One region of the Streptomyces sp. NPDC050145 genome, then DNA from elsewhere that is predicted to be linked to it. Evidence: riboswitches for the same ligand, from Rfam matches in the RefSeq annotation. Region 1 holds a riboswitch; each other region holds the start of a gene.
The links. A riboswitch is a leader RNA that binds a small molecule or an ion and turns the genes downstream of it on or off. The one in region 1 is predicted to bind cyclic di-AMP.
Positions count from the first base shown of each region.

Region 2: it holds a riboswitch for cyclic di-AMP, as region 1 does, so the genes downstream of both, ACIBTU_RS22925 (C40 family peptidase) here and ACIBTU_RS25210 (transglycosylase family protein) in region 1, are expected to answer to the same signal.
Region 3: it holds a riboswitch for cyclic di-AMP, as region 1 does, so the genes downstream of both, ACIBTU_RS30200 (M23 family metallopeptidase) here and ACIBTU_RS25210 (transglycosylase family protein) in region 1, are expected to answer to the same signal.

Region 1 is NZ_JBITJS010000013.1:6,711-8,903, reverse strand. It holds gene ACIBTU_RS25215 (transglycosylase family protein) at 1-418, shown strand, start outside; cyclic di-AMP (ydaO/yuaA leader) riboswitch at 554-762, shown strand; gene ACIBTU_RS25210 (transglycosylase family protein) at 767-1,453, shown strand; gene eno (phosphopyruvate hydratase) at 1,951-2,193, shown strand, end outside.
Region 2 is NZ_JBITJS010000011.1:119,743-121,935, reverse strand. It holds gene ACIBTU_RS22935 (ATP-dependent Clp protease proteolytic subunit) at 1-425, shown strand, start outside; gene ACIBTU_RS22930 (hypothetical protein) at 433-741, shown strand; cyclic di-AMP (ydaO/yuaA leader) riboswitch at 1,164-1,290, shown strand; gene ACIBTU_RS22925 (C40 family peptidase) at 1,294-1,767, shown strand; gene ACIBTU_RS22920 (DUF6328 family protein) at 1,836-2,193, shown strand, end outside.
Region 3 is NZ_JBITJS010000017.1:113,915-116,107, forward strand. It holds gene ACIBTU_RS30195 (M16 family metallopeptidase) at 1-950, shown strand, start outside; cyclic di-AMP (ydaO/yuaA leader) riboswitch at 1,226-1,390, shown strand; gene ACIBTU_RS30200 (M23 family metallopeptidase) at 1,403-2,193, shown strand, end outside.

The sequences.
Region 1 (2,193 bases):
GGACGGCGCGACGTCGGACGAAGGCGACACGAAGGGCGAAACGGACAAGTCCGGCTCCGGCGCCTCCACTTCCCCGGACGAGTCGAAGGGCTCCGGCGAGCCGGACGCCTCCCCGTCCGCCTCCGACCCCGCCTCCGAGGACTCCGGCGCGGGCCGCCACCGCGGCGGGCAGGCCTCCGACGACACCGCCGACTCCCGTACCGGAGAGGGCCGTCACGCCTCCCGTGACGACCGGCGCGACGGCGACGCGTACACGGTGCGCGCCGGCGACAACCTGTGGGACATCGCCGACTCGCAGAACGTGGACGGCGGATGGGCCGAGCTGTACCAGCTCAACAAGAAGGAGGTCGGCTCCGACCCTGACCTCATCCTTCCTGGTCAGAGTCTGGATCTTGGGCTCGAATCGGGCGAAAAGTAGCGGGAGTTCAGGGCGGGTTGCTGTCTGAATGTCCGATTTGGCGAAAGTGAGAGATGGGTCTCAAAGGGCCTGATCCGCTTTGAAAACCGCCGGATCGGCTGCGTACGGTCTGACCGCTCGCCACAGCGGGCCCCGACGGATGTCACGCCGAATCCTGCCAACCTCCGTACGGGAACAGTCGACGCGTCAGCGCCGTGGGCAGGAGCGGGGGACCCAAGGTAGGCGCCGTCCGGAAAGCGATACTCCGGTACGGCTTGGGGTTAAGCCGCGCACTAGGTTGCGCGGCCGGGCACTCACTGGCCCGAACCCGACAGCTCACCTCGTAGGCGTCGGTGAGGGGATCTCTCCATGCTGTTCTCCAGCAAGGGCAAGCACCGCCGCCCGTCCAAGGCCGTCCGTGTCGCCACGCTCGCCGGTGTCACCGGTGCCGCCGTCGCCGTTCCGCTGATGGGTGCCACCGGCGCCTCCGCCGCCACCGCCTCCGAGTGGGACGCCGTCGCCCAGTGCGAGTCCGGCGGCAACTGGTCGATCAACACCGGCAACGGCTACTACGGCGGCCTGCAGTTCTCGTCCTCCACGTGGGCCGCGTACGGCGGCACCGCCTACGCCTCCACCGCCGACCAGGCCTCCAAGGCGCAGCAGATCTCCGTCGCCGAGAAGGTCCTCGCCTCCCAGGGCAAGGGCGCCTGGCCGTCCTGCGGTGTCGGCCTGTCCGGCGCCTCGACGTCGAACCCGGCCCCGGCCCCCGCCGAGCAGCAGCAGACCCAGCCGCAGCCCGAGCGCAAGGCCGAGCAGCCGGCCAACCGCTCGCAGGAGCGTCAGGCCCCGAAGGCCGCTCCGAAGAAGACCGTCACCACGCCGACCGGCAAGAAGGTCGCCAAGGGCGACGGCGAGTACAAGGTCAAGAAGGGTGACTCCCTCAGCAAGATCGCCGAGGCGCACCACACGACCTGGCAGAAGCTCTTCAAGCTGAACGACGACATCGTTCAGGACGCGGACCTGATCTACCCGGGTCAGCAGCTCCACCTGAAGTAAGCCGCACCCCTTATATAGGGGAGCGCGCTCCCGCACTCGGCATCGGCGGACGCCGAGTCGCTGGCCGCTCGCTGGCATGGACCTCCCGCCCCCGGATCAGGGGGTGGGAGGTCCTGCGCGTTCCCGTGCGCGCCACCGTCGTGGCTGGTCGCGCAGTTCCCCGCGCCCCTGAAATGCAGACCCTTCGGGTCGCATTTCCCCGATGAGCAAGCGCCCGATGAGATCGCGCACGAAGTGCGCATCTCAGGGGCGCGGGGAACTGCGCGAGAAGCCCCACCGGCCCGCAGCCCGCGACGAATCCGACCCACCCCCGAAGGAACCGTTCACCGGCCAACCACCGGCGGTATTTGTTCCCGTCGGAAACATTTCGCTCACGGCAGAGTCCAAGAGACGGGCGGTCGGCTGGCCGATGGCCCGCGTGCGGTTAGGCTCAAGCCATGCGGAACCGCGCACCGCGGCCCCGCACACTCCGCGTCACATCCCAGAAGGAGATGCTCGTGCCGTCCATCGACGTCGTCGTAGCCCGGGAAATCCTGGACTCCCGAGGCAACCCCACGGTCGAGGTCGAGGTCGGCCTCGACGACGGCAGCACGGGTCGTGCTGCTGTTCCGTCCGGCGCCTCCACCGGCGCTTTCGAGGCCATCGAACTCCGCGACGGTGACCCGAACCGCTACCAGGGCAAGGGTGTCGAGAAGGCCGTCCTCGCCGTCATCGAGCAGATCGGCCCGGAGCTGGTCGGC
Region 2 (2,193 bases), on a different contig from region 1:
CCCCGGGCGGCTCGTTCAGTGCGATGACCGCGATCTACGACACGATGCAGTTCGTCAGCTGCGAGGTCGCGACGACCTGCCTGGGGCAGACCGCCTCGGTCGCGGCCGTGCTGCTCGCGGCCGGGGCTCCCGGGAAGCGGACGATGCTGCCGGGCGCCCGCGTGGTGCTCGACCAGCCGGCCCTGCCGGAGCCGGTCCAGGGGCAGCCCACCGACCTGGAGCTGCAGGCGCGGGAGATCGTGCGGATGCGCGAGCAGTTGGAGGAGATGCTCGCGCGGCACTCGTCCCGGTCCCGGGACCAGGTGCACGCGGACATCGAGCGGGACACGGTCCTCACGGCCGAACAGGCCCTGGAGCACGGCCTGGTGGACCAGGTCGTGCAGAGCCGCAAGTCGTCGGCGCAGGGCACGCCCGGACGGAGGTGACACGTCGATGTACCCACCCGAACTGCCGCCCCTGCCCTCGCTGACACGGGCCGAGTGCGAGCTCATCGACCGTTATCTGGAGGTGGTCGATCTGATCGCGCGGATCAATCCGGCGCGGGGCGACGACACCTACCGGGGGCTGCGCGCGGCGCAGGCGCTCGTGAGCCGGGCGACCGAACTGCGGGACGCGCTCGACCTGATGCACCGGAGGGGCGAGAGCCAGGTCCACGCGGCGACCCTCGCCCGCGCGCTGCGGGTCCTCGACGGCGAGAGGCGAACACAGAGGGTCACTTTGCCGCCCGAAACGGTCGGTTGAGGACCTCCGCGGTCATCGACGGCTCGATCCGGCCCGAAGCGTCTGCGGGGCGACCCAAACGAGCCAGAAGAGGTACCCCCGTTCGGCGTAGACGCCCGTACGCACTTAGGGGCCGAAGGAGTTGCGCCAGAACCGTAGGCGGACAGCGGAATCTTCGGTTCCGCCGCTGGTACGGGCATGGTCGACACCCTCGACCGAAGATCGAATGCCGCACTGTCCACCTGAACGGGCCAAGCGTGAGGAGCCTCACTTACCGCTGGTTCAACTCGGATTTCACGACACGAGTGCGTCAAGATCCCTTCCGACGACAAGCCCCCGCCACAGCGGCGGGGCGGTCCGTGCGGACGCCGAGTCCTGCCGCCGCACGGATGCCAGGTCGACAGAAGTGCATCGGCAGGAGTGGAGGACCCAGGTACGACGGGCCGCCGCCGCAGCTCAGCCGGAGTTGCGGGCGAGGGGCCCTTGGGGTGAAGCCGCGTTGTGCGGCCGGGCGTCTTCGCCAGTCCGAACCCGACAGGTCATCCTTCGCAGGCGGTTGACGAAGGGTTGCGCATGACTGCGCTCAATCGTGTTCCCTCGCTGCTCAGCCGGGCCGGAACGGCCTCGGCCCTGACCTTCGCGGTCGCCGGAGCGGGCCTGATGGTCCCCGGCGCGGCCGCCGAGGCCTCGGCGGCGACAGCCTCCACCAAGGCACTGCAGATCGCGGCTTCGAAGAAGGGAGCGCCCTACAGGTGGGGCGCCACCGGGCCGCACCGGTTCGACTGTTCCGGACTGACGCTCTACTCGTTCAAGCGCGCGGGCAAGAGCCTGCCCCGCACCGCCGCGCAGCAGTACAACAAGACCCGCCATGTCTCGGCCTCCACCCGCAAGCAGGGTGACCTGGTGTTCTTCCATTCGGGCCGCAGCGTCTACCACGTCGGCATCTACGCCGGGAAGGGACGCATCTGGCACTCCCCCAAGACCGGGGACGTCGTGCGGCTGCAGAAGATCTGGACGAAGAGCGTCTGGTACGGCCGGGTGCGCTGAGGCCCGCCGCACGGCCGCCCGGGGGGTCGTGAGGGGTTGAGAACCGCGCCGGCGGTTACCCATGCGTCATGGACGACGAGCGCAACGAGACGCCGCTGGAGCGGGCCGACCGCAACTTCGGTGAGCTGCTGCAGGAGCTGCGCGTCATGCAGACCGGGGTGCAGTTCCTGTTCGCCTTCCTGCTCACCCTCGCGTTCACGGCCCGCTTCCCGTCCCTGGACACCGTGCAGCGGGCCACGTACGTGACGACGCTGCTGCTCGCGGTCCTGGCGGCCGCCCTGCTGACCGCGCCGGCGGCCGTGCACCGCGTCCTGTTCCACCTCGGCGCGAAGCCGCAGATCGTGCGGGTGTCCTCGCGGCTCGCGGCCTGCGGCATGGCGGCGCTGGTGCTCGCCCTGAGCGCTTCGGTGCTCCTGGTGGTCGACG
Region 3 (2,193 bases), on a different contig from region 1:
ACCGCCTGGACGAGATCCCGCACGAGAGCGCCAACCCGGCCCGCCGGGCCGCCAAGGAGCTCTCCAAGCAGCTGTTCCCCGCCACAGCGCGCATGTCGCGCCCGCGGCAGGGCAGCGAGGAGACCGTCGTCGACATCGACGCGGCCGCCGTACGCGCCTTCTACGAGCGGCACGTCCGCCCGTCCACCGCCACCGCCGTCGTGGTGGGCGACCTCGCGGGCGTCGACCTCGACACCCTCCTGAAGGACACGCTCGGCGCCTGGACCGGCGACACGGCGCAGCCGCGCCCCGTCCCGCCGGTCACCGCCGACGACACCGGCCGCGTCGTCATCGTGGACCGCCCCGGGGCCGTCCAGACGCAGCTCCTCATCGGCCGCATCGGACCCGACAAGCACGACCGCGTGTGGGCCGCCCAGATCCTCGGCACGTACTGCCTCGGCGGCACGCTGACCTCCCGTCTGGACCGGGTGCTGCGCGAGGAGAAGGGCTACACCTACGGGGTGCGCTCCTTCGCCCAGGTGCTGCGCTCCACGGCGGACGGCACGGGGGCCGCGATGCTCGCCATCAGCGGTTCCGTCGACACGCCGAACACGGGACCGGCGCTCGACGACCTGTGGAAGGTGCTCCGCAAGCTGGCCGCCGAAGGCCTGACCGACGCCGAACGGGACACGGCGGTGCAGAACTTGGTGGGCGTGGCCCCGCTGAAGTTCGAGACCGCGGCCGCCGTCGCGGGCACGCTCGCCGACCAGGACGAGCAGCAGCTGCCCGAGGACTTCCAGGCCCAGCTGTACCGCCAACTGGCCGCCACGGGCACCGTGGAGGCCACCGCGGCCGTCGTGAGCGCGTTCCCGGCGGACCGTCTGGTGACGATCCTCGTGGGCGACGCCGCGCAGATCGAGGAGCCCGTCAAGGCCCTCGGCATCGGCGAGGTCACCGTCGTCGCCGGCTGACGACGCCATGCCAGGGCGGCGACGCCCGAAACGGGACGAAGCCCCGGAAGCCACACAGGCCTCCGGGGCTTCGTGGCGTCACTCACGTTTCCCGCGCGTGCCGTTCGGTTCGCCCGACGCGTCACCGCGCGTCGTAAATGCCCGAATTGATGTAGAGGTTGCCTGTGTGCCCTGTGGCATGCGCTACAAAAGCCGGGATCCGTTTGTCGATCGAAAGATGTCCCGCTTAGCGTCGGTCCGGCTGTTCGCCACGTATGAGCCGCGCCCGCGGCCCCGGACAGTCATCGCCGAGTCCCCCACGGCGCGAGCCAGGGGAGCCGGGGACCCACCGCAGTCCCTGGGGTGAATCGGACGCTCTTCCCGTACGGGGAGGGGGCCCGTAGGAGACCTTCCTGCTCCGAACCCGTCAGCTAACCCGGTAGGCGAGAGGGAAGGAAAGGATCAGCCACTCCATGGCGTTCACCCGTGCCACCGGGAAGCATCGTCGTCCGAGCCGCCTCACGCGCACCACGGCGCAGGTCGCCGGCGTCGCGGCGCTCACCACGACCGGTGTCATCGGAGGCCTCGCCGCCCCCGCTCTCGCCGCCGACACCGCCGCGCCCGCCGACCAGAACGGTCTGACGCAGGCCATCGCGATCGGCGACACCCTGGCCGCCCAGATCGACGCCCAGGCGACCGCCCAGAAGAAGGCCGCCGAAGAGGCCGCCGCCCAGGAGAAGGCCGAGGCCGAGGCCAAGCGCCGGGCCGAGGAGGCCAGGCGTGAGGCCGCGAAGAAGGCCGCCGAGAAGGCCGAGAAGGAGCGCGCGGCCAAGGAGCGCGCCGCCCGCGCGGCCGAGCGCAAGCGCCTCAACACCTACGTGGCGCCCATCTCCGGCTCGTACGTCTCGACCGCCTACAAGGCGTCCAGCGGCCTGTGGTCCTCCGGCAGCCACACCGGCATCGACTTCCACGCCGCCAGCGGCACGAGCGTCCACGCGGTCGGCTCCGGCACCGTCGTGGAAGCCGGCTGGGGCGGCGCCTACGGCAACAACATCGTGATCAAGATGAACGACGGCACGTACACCCAGTACGGCCACCTGTCGTCGATCGGCGTCTCCGTCGGGCAGAGCGTGACGCCCGGTCAGCAGATAGGCCTCTCCGGCGCCACCGGCAACGTGACCGGGCCGCACCTCCACTTCGAGGCCCGCACGACGCCCGAGTACGGCTCGGACATCGACCCCGTCGCGTACCTGCGCTCGCACGG